Regions from separate parts of the Luteibacter sp. 621 genome, predicted to be linked through region 1. Evidence: predicted binding sites of a transcription regulator. Region 1 holds the regulator's gene; the other holds the start of a gene.
What was found. Region 1 encodes sigma-54, which starts transcription at its own class of promoters, with help from an activator protein. Its sites were predicted from a motif close to TGGCACGNGCNTTGC; they were not measured.
Positions count from the first base shown of each region.

Region 2: flgB (flagellar basal body rod protein FlgB) is a predicted target of sigma-54. The motif match lies at 3,880-3,894, and genes of this name have one in related genera.

Region 1 is NZ_JBNDKI010000010.1:152,666-158,535, forward strand. It holds gene ABIE56_RS12880 (KdsC family phosphatase) at 26-574, shown strand; gene lptC (LPS export ABC transporter periplasmic protein LptC) at 571-1,170, shown strand; gene lptA (lipopolysaccharide transport periplasmic protein LptA) at 1,133-1,735, shown strand; gene lptB (LPS export ABC transporter ATP-binding protein) at 1,740-2,459, shown strand; gene ABIE56_RS12900 (RNA polymerase factor sigma-54) at 2,562-4,043, shown strand; gene hpf (ribosome hibernation-promoting factor, HPF/YfiA family) at 4,163-4,513, shown strand; gene hprK (HPr(Ser) kinase/phosphatase) at 4,595-5,545, shown strand; gene rapZ (RNase adapter RapZ) at 5,550-5,870, shown strand, end outside.
Region 2 is NZ_JBNDKI010000025.1:65,764-71,633, forward strand. It holds gene ABIE56_RS20490 (flagella synthesis protein FlgN) at 1-264, opposite strand, end outside; gene flgM (flagellar biosynthesis anti-sigma factor FlgM) at 261-563, opposite strand; gene flgA (flagellar basal body P-ring formation chaperone FlgA) at 669-1,367, opposite strand; gene ABIE56_RS20505 (methyl-accepting chemotaxis protein) at 1,364-2,677, opposite strand; gene ABIE56_RS20510 (chemotaxis protein) at 2,829-3,746, shown strand; gene flgB (flagellar basal body rod protein FlgB) at 3,933-4,352, shown strand; gene flgC (flagellar basal body rod protein FlgC) at 4,349-4,762, shown strand; gene ABIE56_RS20525 (flagellar hook assembly protein FlgD) at 4,775-5,425, shown strand; gene flgE (flagellar hook protein FlgE) at 5,447-5,870, shown strand, end outside.

The sequences.
Region 1 (5,870 bases):
GGAATCGCCCCCAAATCCTTAGACCATGGCCTATACGCACTACACCGAGATCCCCGCCGACGTTGCCGAGCGCGCCGCACGCATTCGCGTGGTCGTCTTCGACGTGGATGGCACGCTTACCGACGGGCGCCTTTGGTATGGCGAAGATGGCCGCGAGACCAAGGTGTTCCATGTGCATGACGGGCTTGGCCTGAAGCGCCTGCAGGAGAACGGCATCAAGGTCGCCATCATCACGGCGCGGATCAGCCACCCCGTTTCGCTGCGCGCCGAGGAACTCGGCATCCAGCACGTGTATCAGGGCCAGAAGGACAAGCGCGCCACCCTCAACGCGCTGCTCGAGGCCCTGCACCTGGAACCGGAACAGGCCGCCTTCGTCGGCGATGACCTGCCCGATCTCCCCGCCATGGGTATCAGTGGCCTGGCCGTGGCCGTGGCCAACGCCCACCCCTGGGTGGCCGAGCGCGCCCATTGGCGCACCCGCCTTACCGGCGGCTACGGTGCCGCCCGCGAAGTGGCTGACCTGATCCTGGCCGCGCAGGGCAAGGCCGAAGCCGAGCGGGACCGCTGGCTGTGAGCGTCTTCAACCTGTTCAAGGACCGCAGTACCGCCGGCGTGATCGGCATCCTGGCAGTCGCCCTGGGCGCGAGCACCCTGCTCTACTACTGGGTCGCCCCAGAAAAGAAGGTCGAGGACTTCATCGGTCCGCCCCGCTCCGGCTACGTGCTCACCACGTTCGACCTCGATTCGTACAACGAGCAGGGCAAGCCCGCGTTCAAGCTCATCGCACCGCACCTGGAGCGGCGCGAGGGCGATGAATCGCTGTACATCAATGCCCCGAATTTCGTGTTGCCCTCCACGAAGGAGACCGATGTCCCGCCGTGGACCGGGCACTCCGAGTACGGCTGGGTAAACAAGGACGGCACGATGCTGAAGCTGCAGGGCATGGTGCACATGGACCGCATCGCGTTCGATACCAACCCGCCGGCCAGCATCGATACCTCCGAGGTCACCGCCTGGCCCAAGGAGAACCGCCTGGAAACCGCCGAGGCAGCCCGGATCGTTCAGGGAACCTCTACAATGAACGGCATCGGCATGCGTGCCAATCTCGACACCAAGCACCTGGAGCTCCTCGATGCAGTCCACACCCAGTATCTGCCCCGCAAGCGCTAAGGCACTGATCGCGGCCTGCGGCGTGGCGCTCCTTGCCGCCGCCACCCCAGCCATGGCGAAACAGGACGATCGCAACCAGGTCGTCGATGTCACGTCCAAGAGCTTCGATGGCAGGCAGCAGCCGCAGGGCATTGCGATCTACACCACCAATGTCGTCATCACCCAGGGCACGCTGAAGATCACGGGCAGCAAGGCCACGATCTACTTCGATGACCAGCAGCAGGTCACCCGCGCGGTCATCGATGGCGGCCCGGCGACCATGCAGCAGCAGGACGATGACGGCAACTGGATGCACGGCCACGCCAAGAACATCGATTACCACAACGATACGAGCATCGCGATCCTCACCGGCAATGCCCACATCGACCAGCCCACCAAGGGCACGGCCGATGGCGACAAGCTCACCTACAACACCAACGACAGCACGATGACCGGCGAGAGCAATGGCGACGCCACCGTGCACATGACCTTCCAGCCGAAGAACCAGCCAGGCGCCGCTCCCGCGGGCAAGCCGGCGGCTCCGGCGACGCCGGCCCAGCCGGCCCCCACCCCGAAGAAGCCCTGACACGATGCTTTCAGCCCAAGGCCTGCAGAAGCGGTTCCGCGCCCGCCAGGTAGTGCGTGATTTCGCGTTCTCCATCCGCGAAGGTGAGGTGGTTGGCCTGCTCGGCCCGAACGGTGCCGGCAAAACCACCTGCTTCTACATGGTGGTAGGCCTGATCCCCGCCGATGGCGGCCAGATCAAGCTCGACCAGCAGGACATCACCGGCCTACCCATGCATGCGCGCGCCAAGCTCGGCATCGGCTACCTGCCGCAGGAAGCCTCGGTGTTCCGCCGCCTCAGCGTCTCCGACAACATCCTTGCCGTGCTCGAACTGCGCGAGAACATGACGCAGAAGCAGCGCGAGGACGAACTCGAAAGCCTGCTGGATGAACTCAAGATCTCGCACATCGCCGAGCAGAAGGGCATCAGCCTTTCCGGTGGCGAACGCCGCCGCGTCGAGATCGCACGCGCCCTCGCCGCCCGCCCCCGCTACATGCTGCTCGATGAGCCGTTCGCCGGCGTCGATCCCATCTCGGTTGGCGAGATCCAGCGCATCGTGCGGCACCTGAAGGAGCGTGGCATCGGCGTGCTCATCACCGACCACAACGTGCGCGAGACGCTGGGTATCTGCGACCGCGCCTACATCCTCAACGATGGCGAAGTGCTCTCGCGCGGTACCCCGCAGCACATCCTTGCTGATGAAAAGGTTCGCGAGGTGTACCTGGGCCGTGAATTCCGGATCTAAGGTCCTATACGAAATCGGCCAGCCGGCCTAGGCATCCGGCCCGCTGGTTTACGGGGCCCGCGTGGGGTTAGGATGGCCCGGTAACCCGATCTTGCGAAGGTAATGAAACCCGGACTTCAGTTTCGCCTGCATCAGCAGCTCACGCTGACGCCCCAGCTCCAGCAGGCCATCCGCCTGCTGCAGTTGTCGCAGCTGGAGCTCGAGGCCGAGCTCCGCCAGATAGCGGAAAGCAATCCGCTGCTCGAGTTCGCCGAAGATGCCGAATCCGAGCCAGATACGGCCGAGGAAAGCACCAGCTTCGACGAGGCCATGGAGTTCCGCGCACGCGACGAGCAGCCCACCAAGGCCACGCGCGAAGAGGAATCCACCGCCTCGCCCTCCGAGGACCTGGCTCCCGAGTGGGACGATGACCGCTTCCACGGTGAGGCCGGCGACTACGCCGGTGGCCCCTCGCGCAACGGTGGCGGCGACGAAGACGGCTTCGAGCCGCAGAACGCCGCACCGGAAAGCCTGCAGCAGCACCTTGAGTGGCAGCTCAACCTCTCCCAGTTCACGCCGCGCGACCATGCCATCGCCACGGCCATCATCCATGTGCTCGATGAAGATGGTTACCTGCGCGACGGCCTCGAGGCGGTGCAGGCCGCCCTGCGGGAGTTCCAGGCCGATCTCGACGAGATCGAGGCGGTTCGCAAGCGCATCCAGCGGTTTGATCCCACCGGCATCGCCAGTCTGGACCTGCGCGATTGCCTGCTGTGCCAGTTGAGCCAGTTCGCGGAGGACACCCCGCAACGCGGGCTGGCCATCCGCATTGTTACGGATGAAATCGAACTGCTGGCCCGCAATGACACCAGCAAGATCGCCCGGCGGCTGAAGGCGGCCGAGACCGACGTGGCCGTGGCCGCATCGCTCATCCGCAGCCTGGATCCCCGCCCCGGCGCGGCCCTGGATGCCACCCCGGTGGAATACGTGGCCCCCGATGTCTACGCCCGCCGTGAGAGCGGCCGCTGGAAGGTGAGCCTGAACCCGGATGCCCAGCCCCGGCTGGGCCTGAACCAGCACTACTGCAACCTCATTGCCCGCGCGCGCGGCGATGACGCCACCTGGATGAAGGGCCAGCTGCAGGAGGCCCGCTGGCTCCTGAAGAGCCTGCAATCCCGCGCGGAGACCCTGACCAAGGTCGCCGAGGTGATCGTCCGCCGGCAGAGCGCCTTCCTCGATTACGGCCCCGAGGCCATGCACCCCCTGGTCCTGCGCGAAGTGGCCGAGGAGGTGGGTATGCATGAATCGACTATTTCCAGGGTTACCACGCGCAAGTACATGCACACGCCGCGCGGTACCTTCGAGCTGAAGCACTTTTTCTCGAGCGGCGTGGCCACGGAAGACGGCGGCAGCGCGTCCGCGACGGCCATCCAGGCCATGTTGCGCAAACTGATCACGGCGGAAGACCCGCGTCGCCCGCTGTCCGACCAGGCCCTCGCGGAGGAACTCCATCGACGCGGTATTCAGGTAGCCCGACGTACGGTAGCCAAGTACCGGGAAGCCATGCGCATTCCCAGCTCCAGCGAGCGCGTCCGCGCCAGCTGAAACAGTGCGGAACCCCGGTGGAGGATCACGGTCCCACGTACAACGGTTCAGGAGTGGCAACCGGCCATTCCCATCTCGCCGCCACCGAACGGCGGCACCCTCAGCAAGAAGGAGGCGTCATGCAAATCCAGATCAGCGGCCAGCACATCCAGGTCACCCCTGCCCTGCGCGAACGCGTGGAACAGCAAATCGGCCGCTTCGAACGCCTTTTCGACAACATAATGGCCCTGGATGTCGTGCTATCGGTGGACAAGGCCGAGCACAAAGCGGGCGGCACCCTGCACTGTTCGGGCACCCGGCTCCATGCCGAAGGCCTTGCCCGCTTGCAGGACGGCACGATCAACGACCGCATGTATGCCGCGATCGACGAGATGATTACCAAACTGGCCGACCAGCTGCGTAAGCATAAGGAAAAGATCAAGGACCACCACAACAGCGAGGTCCGCGAGGCCCGCACTGCCAGCAGCTAAAGCCCCCCATCGGGCCTGTGGCACAATATAAGCAAGCCGGCACATCCGTGTGCCGGCTTTTTTCTTGACAGGAACCCCCGCGTGGATCGGCTCACTGCCCGACAACTCTTCGACGGTGTCCATGAACGGATGGCCCTGCGCTGGATCGCAGGCATGCGTGGCGAAGCCCGTGTCCTGGAGCCCAACGCCAAGCAGAGCCGCCGCCCGTCGCTGGTGGGCTACCTCAACGTCATCTACCCCAACAAGATCCAGATCATCGGCACCGAGGAGCTCAATTTCCTCGACGGCCTGGATTCGCGCCAGCGCTGGGAGGCCATCCACAAGATCGCCGCCTACCAGCCGGCCGCGCTCATCGTCACCAAGGACCAGGCCATCCCGCCCGACCTTCGTGAGGTGGCCGAGGAAACCGATACCCCGCTGTGGCAGAGCACCAAGCGCGGCCACGAGCTGCTCACCTACCTGCAGTACCACCTGGCGCGTACGCTTGCGCCGCGGGTAACCCTGCACGGCGTGTTCCTCGAGGTGTTCTCCATCGGCGTGCTGATCACCGGCGATCCCGGCTCCGGCAAAAGCGAGCTGGCCCTGGAACTGATCAGCCGCGGCCACCGCCTGGTGGCCGATGACGCCACCGAGTTCACCCTGATCGCCCCGGATGTGATCGACGGCGCCTGCCCCGAGCTCCTGCAGGATCTGCTCGAGGTACGCGGCCTGGGCGTGCTCAACATCCGCGAGATGTTCGGCCACACGGCGGTCAAACCGTCGAAGTACCTGCGCCTGGTCATCCACCTGAAGCCGCTCAAGGATGGCGAGGAAACGGATGCCATGACCCGCCTGACCGGCGATGTCAGCCGACGTAACGTGCTGGACGTGGATGTGCCCAAGATCACCATCCCCGTCGCCCCGGGCCGCAACCTGGCGGTCCTTGTGGAAGCGGCGGTGCGCAACCATGTACTGAAGAGCAAGGGTATCGACCCTGCGCAGACTTTCATCGACCGCCAGGCGCACCAGATGCGCCGGTTCTCCCCATGGTGACCCGGTGAACGACGACCTTCTTATCAGCCCCATCATCGAACCCGATGCCATCCACCTGGTCGTGCTCACCGGCATGTCCGGTGGCGGCAAGACCGTGGCCCTGCGCGCGCTCGAGGACCTGGAGTTCTACTGCGTCGATAACATGCCGGCGGAGCTCATCCCGCAGCTGGTCGCCGCGGTGAGCCAGGGTGAGCACGGCCCGCGCCGGCGCATCGCGGTGGGCGTGGATGTGCGCAACCGCCGCTCCGACCTGGAGCGCATGCCGCACGTCTTGTCCGAGCTCTCCAGCGCTGGCGTCCACGTACACCTCATCTTCCTGGATAGC
Region 2 (5,870 bases), on a different contig from region 1:
TGCGAAGGTCGGTGCCCAGCGGGCGTCGTTTGCGCTATCGATACCGCTGGCATTGCTGAGCTGGCGGCGCTCGGTGTCGAGGCGATCGATGCGGTCGAGCAGGTGGCCCTTGCTCCGCGTGGCGTTCTGCAACGCATCGCTGTTGGCCTGGTCGAGCGCCATGCGCTCGTCGATCAGGCAGGCGTGCAGCGCGTCGACCTCACGGGCGAGGTCGCCCATCACGGCGCTCAGCGCGGTGTCGAAGTCACGGCTGCCGGCAGTCATGCCTTGCCACCCATCTGCGATTCCAGGGCCACGAACTTGCTGGCAATGGCCTGGGCGTCAGGCTTGTAGGTGCCATCAGCGATTTTCGAGCGGATTTCATCGACGCGCTTGGTATCGATGCCATCGGAGCGGCTGGCGGCATCCAGCGCCTTGGCCGAATCGGTGATGCTCACGCTGTCATCCGTCGGGCGCACGGCAGCGGCGCCCTCGGCCTTGGCGGTACCGCCGGCGGGACTCTGCGTGCGCAGCTGCACGGGCGGCTGCTGGGCCTGGATGCCTGGTTTGATCGTGGTCGTCATGGGTATATCCCTCGGAACATGTGTCCTTCGAACCCTTTATCGGCCCTCGGGGCACAAACTTTAACTGGCGCTATCCGGCAAAATGTGACCGGATTCCTAGTTCGTTCATGGCAGTACGGCGACAGACCCCGGCCCGCTGACGACCGCGTCCAGGATCTTCCCTGAAGACGCATTGCGGACCTTGACCCTGGCCCCGGCATCGCCGGCGCCCATCGCTACGCCATCGGCGTGGATCACCACGCCATCCACACTGGCCTCCATGCTGACCGCGTCGCCCACGCGAACGGCCTGGCGGCCCGCGAGCATACCCGGTGTCAGCACCGTGCCGGCGTTCAGCGGCCGCGCCAGGGCGCGCCCGCTGACCTGGTCCAGGCTGGCCACGTAACCATAGGCCAGGCTGGCGACATCCCGTTCCTCGGCGCGGACATCGCCCGCACCCAGGCCGTCACCGCGTGCCAGGGGGCGCGTGGTGACCAGGACATCCATAAGCATGCGTACTTTCACTGGCACGCGCGCTGTCCAGCCGCCCGGAGCCGGACAGTGGACGACGACGCTAACCCGCGAGCTGATCGGGCGGTTACCCGGCACCGAGACATCCAGTGGCGCCGCACAATCGGCCAGGCGCAGCCGGCTATCGAGCGGGTCAGCCTCCGCCACCATGCGCGCGCCGGGCAGGGTGCGGTTCTGCTTCAGCCACGCCACCGCCGAATCCCGCAGCACGTCCAGCGACTGGCTCGCTGCCGCGGCGAGCGGGCAGGCGGCCAGGCATGCCACGAGAGCCGTGGTGGCGAAACGATAGATCACGCAGCGTGCACCGCATAGGCCACGGATAGCCCCTGGGTCACGTTATCGAGTTCCTTGAGCAGGCCGGCCACCATGTGGCTGGCGTCGGCGTGGCGACCTTCGCCCAGGGTAATGGCATACGACGAGGCCAGCGCGCTGAAACGCTCCGCGGCGGCATGCGTGGCATCGGCCGACCCATCGGCGCGGCGAACGCGCAGCTGATCGATGCAGCGCATGAGCGGGGTCGTGTCGAGCCAGCGGCGATCCAGGCCCGCCGGATCGCGTGCCGCGAGCTCTACGGCGAAGCGCAGGCCCTGGCTGGCTTCGCGAATCATCTGGCTGAGTGTGGCGGCATCCAGCGCGCCCTCGGTCTCCAGCTTGGCCAGGCCAAGGCGGTGTGCGAGGACGGTGGCCCGGGCGGCCGCATCGGCCTGGCGGCGAACCTCGTTCGCCACCCGCCCGAGCGATGACTGGCCAGCCTGCACCGTGGCGACACGGCCCTGCAGCGCGCCAAGGCCCTGGCGCGCGGCGTCCAGGTTGCCACGGGCACCTCGTACGGCGTCGTCGATACGGCCCATGGCCGCCTGCATGCCCGCCACGCCGGCCTGGGTGGTATCCAGGCGGCGCAGGCTGCTCTGGACGGCATCGTCGAGGTGGTGGGAGAACTCACCCACGGCGTGCGTGACCTGGTCGATCTCGGCAGTGGCCTGGGTGGTCTTCTCGGCAAGCTGCTTCACCTCGTCGGCCACCACGGCAAAACCGCGGCCCGCCTCACCCGCGCGGGCGGCTTCGATCGCCGCGTTCAGGGCGACCAGGTTGGTCTGGTGGGCGATATCCTGCACGGCTGCAGTGAGCTTGCGGATCGCGGTGAAATAGTCGGAGAACTGCGCATGGTTCCGGCTCATGCCGGCCAGGGCGCTGCGGAGCAGCCGAAGCTGGCCATCGAGATCGCCGGCGGTGGCCACGCCCTGCGTGCCGACCTCGCCCATGGAGGCGACGCCCGCATGCGCATGATCGACCGCCGTCGAAATTCCGCCGCTGGCCTCCGTCAAACGGCTGGCGGCATCGCGCCCGGCGTCGACCGTCGTACCAAGTTCCTGGAGCGTGGCGCCAAGCGCGTGGGCGCTGGTCAACGCCATGCCCTGCTGCTCGATGGCCTGGATGGTCGTCGCGGCGGCGGTGCGCGGCTCGGCCTTGGGCGGCGTGAGCAAGGCGCCCAGCGCGCTGGCGGCCGCCGGGTATTGCGCCGAAAGGGCCCGGACGCGCGCGGCGTCGCCGCTGGCGGCCGCTTGGGCGAGGAGGCGAACGTGCTGGCTCCAGAGCAGGGTCATGTCGTACTTGCGCTCATCAATAAGGGTCGCCCACTACATCGGTAGGGAGCGGTGGTACTTGAGCCAAGCAATCCGCGTGCCATTTGCTGAGGTAAAGAACTGCGGCGTGCCGCCGATACCCCAGCGACGCCTTCTATATGCAGTTGCCCCCATGGCCCGTGCGCTCCTCGATACCGTGGAAACCTTTACCCGCCTGGCGGGCCATAACCGCGTGGCCATGCTGCTGTTCCGGCTGGGCGACAAGCAGGCCTTCGGCATCAACGTGTTCAAGGTGCGCGAGGTGCTGCGGCGCCCACGGCTGGAGCGGATGCCCAGCATGCACGAGCTGGTCTCGGGGAGCTTTGATTACCGGGGGCAGACCATCCCGGTCATCGACCTGGCCGCCGCGATGGGCTACCCACCGCTCGCCACAGTGGATAGCGCGCACCTCATCGTTACGGAATTCAGCCGCTCGGTTCAGGGCTTTCTGGTGTCCGACGTGGACCGCATCGTGCACGTGGATGGCGCGAACATGGCGGCTCCGCCGCCGGCGCTCGGCTACGGCTCGCGCGTGAACGCGGTGACCCGGCTGGATGGCGACTTGCTCGCCGTGGTTGATGTGGAGCAGGTCCTGGCGGCGGTCAATCCACAGCAGGTGGAGATCTCCGACAAGGTCCAGCAGGCTGCCCATGTCCAGCAGGGCCGCCACCGCCGTGTGCTGGTGGTGGATGATTCCCTGGTGGCACGCACCCAGCTGGCCGATCTGTTCCGCAAGCTCGACCTGGAATGCCTGCTGGCTAAGGACGGCGCCGAAGGCCTGGACATGCTGCGCAGCCTCGCCATGGGGCCGGAGGCCGAGCGGGTGAACCTGGTCGTGTCCGATATCGAAATGCCCTCGATGGATGGCTACGCGCTAACCCGTGCCATTCGTGAAGACGCCCAGCTGCGCGGGCTTCGGGTGCTGCTGCACAGTTCGTTGAGCGGCGTGTTTAACGAGGCGATGGTGGCCCGCGTGGGCGCCGATCGTTTTATCGCCAAGTTCCAGCCAGAAGTGCTGGCCACGGCGGTGCTGGAGCTGCTCCCGGCCTGATCGCCGGGTGACGGGATAGCGTCAGGGCGCCGCCATCAGGTGGCGACGGAAAACTGGCACCCGAGCCTCAATAGGCTGGCTGGGTCATCCAAAAACGGCGCTACGGCGCCGTTTCGCGTTATGGAGCAGGGCGTGGCACGCGTCTTGCTGATCCCCATGGGCCAAGACCCAGAGGGGGCCACGCCCATGATCGACAAACCGGATCCGCTGCTCGGCATGCACCCACAGGCGCTTGGCCTGTGGCAGCGCCGTGCGGAAATCATCTCGTCGAACCTTGCCAATGCGGATACGCCCGGCTTCCTCGCCCGTGACGTCGATTTCCGCAAGGCCCTCACGGCCGCCAGCGGCACTGAGGACGGTAGCCAGCTGGCCATGGCAGCCACCGAATCGGGGCATATCGGTGGCAACCCCGCCTATGCCGCGGCCGATGCCGACACGCTGAAGTACCGCGCCGCCACGCAGCCATCCATGGATGGCAACACCGTGGATACGCAGGTCGAGCAGGCCCAGTTCGCCGGCAACGCCATTCATTACCAGGCGTCGCTGAGCTTCATCACCGCGCAGATCCACATGATGCGCACCGCCATCACCGGAGGCAGCTCATGAGCCTGCTCAAGATTTTTGACGTGGCTGGCTCCGGCATGGCCGCGCAGTCGGCCCGTCTCAACACCACCGCCAGCAACATGGCCAACGCCGATAGCGTGGCCAGCAGCGAAGCCGGCGCGTACCGGGCCAAGCAGCCCATGTTTTCCTCGGTGCAGGCCATGGTCAACGGCCAGATGGAGAACCAGGGCGTCAAGGCCATGGGCATCACCGAGAGCCAGGCGCCGGTACAGGCCCGCTACGAGCCTTCCAACCCCATGGCTGATGCCGACGGCAACGTGTGGCAGAGCAACGTCAACCCGGTCGACGAGCTGGTCAACATGATCTCCGCGTCGCGCTCCTACCAGAACAACGTCGAAGTCATGAACAGCGCAAGGCAGCTCATGCAGAAGACGCTCGACCTCGGCAAATAAGGGCCCGAACCCATGACCACCGTTAGCGGCACCAGCTCCAGCAGTTCCTCGTCCACGTCCAGCTCATCGCAGCTGCAGCAGCAGACGCTGGACCAGTCCGATTTCCTGAAGCTCATGGTCACCCAGATGACCAACCAGGACCCGACCAAGCCCATGGACGCCAATGACATGGTGGCCCAGATGGCGCAGTTCTCGCAGGTGGCCGCCACCCAGGAGCTGCAATCCTCGTTCGATACGCTGTCGTCCAACCTCACGGGCGACCAGTTCGTTCGTGCAGCGTCGCTGGTCGGCAACGATGTGCTTATCCCGTCGAGCGCTGGCCAGCTCACTGATTCGACGATGTCCGGCGCAGTCAATGTTCCGACCTCGGGCACGTATGTGAGCGTCCAGATCAAGGACAGCGCTGGCAACGTGGTTCGCACTATTCCGATGGGCCAGCCCGATGCCGGCCTGCAGCAGTTCACCTGGGACGGCAAGTCCGACGACGGCACGCAGCTCGCCGATGGCGTCTACCAGATCTCCGCAACCTCCGGCACGACCGCTGCCGACACTTTCATCAAGGGCAAGGTGGAAGGCGTTGGCGCCTCCGGCACCGACGGTACGTACGTGCAGGTGGCCGGTTACGGCGGCGCCCTGCTCAGCCAGATCGCCCAAATCCTGTAATCCCACCGAGGACCCACCTCCATGCCTTTCGATATCGCACTAAGCGGCATCAACGCCGCCTCCACGGACCTGGAAGTCACCGCCAATAACATCGCCAACACCAGCACCGTGGGCTTCAAGGGCTCGCGTGCGGAGTTCTCGCAGGTGTACTCGGTGGCTGGCCAGAACCTTTCGGCCACGGCCAGTGGCAACGGCGTACGCGTCACCAACATTGCCCAGCAGTTCAGCAACGGCAACATGACGCAGACCGGCAATTCGTACGACATGGCCATCAGCGGCACCGGCTTCTTCACCCTGCGTGATGGCTCGGGCTATTCGTACACGCGTGCGGGCAACTTCCACCCGGACGACAACAACTACATCGTGAACGCCACCGGCCAGCACCTGCAGGTGTACCCGCCCACCGCATCGGGCGGCTTCGACCAGAGCGCCCTGCAGGATCTGC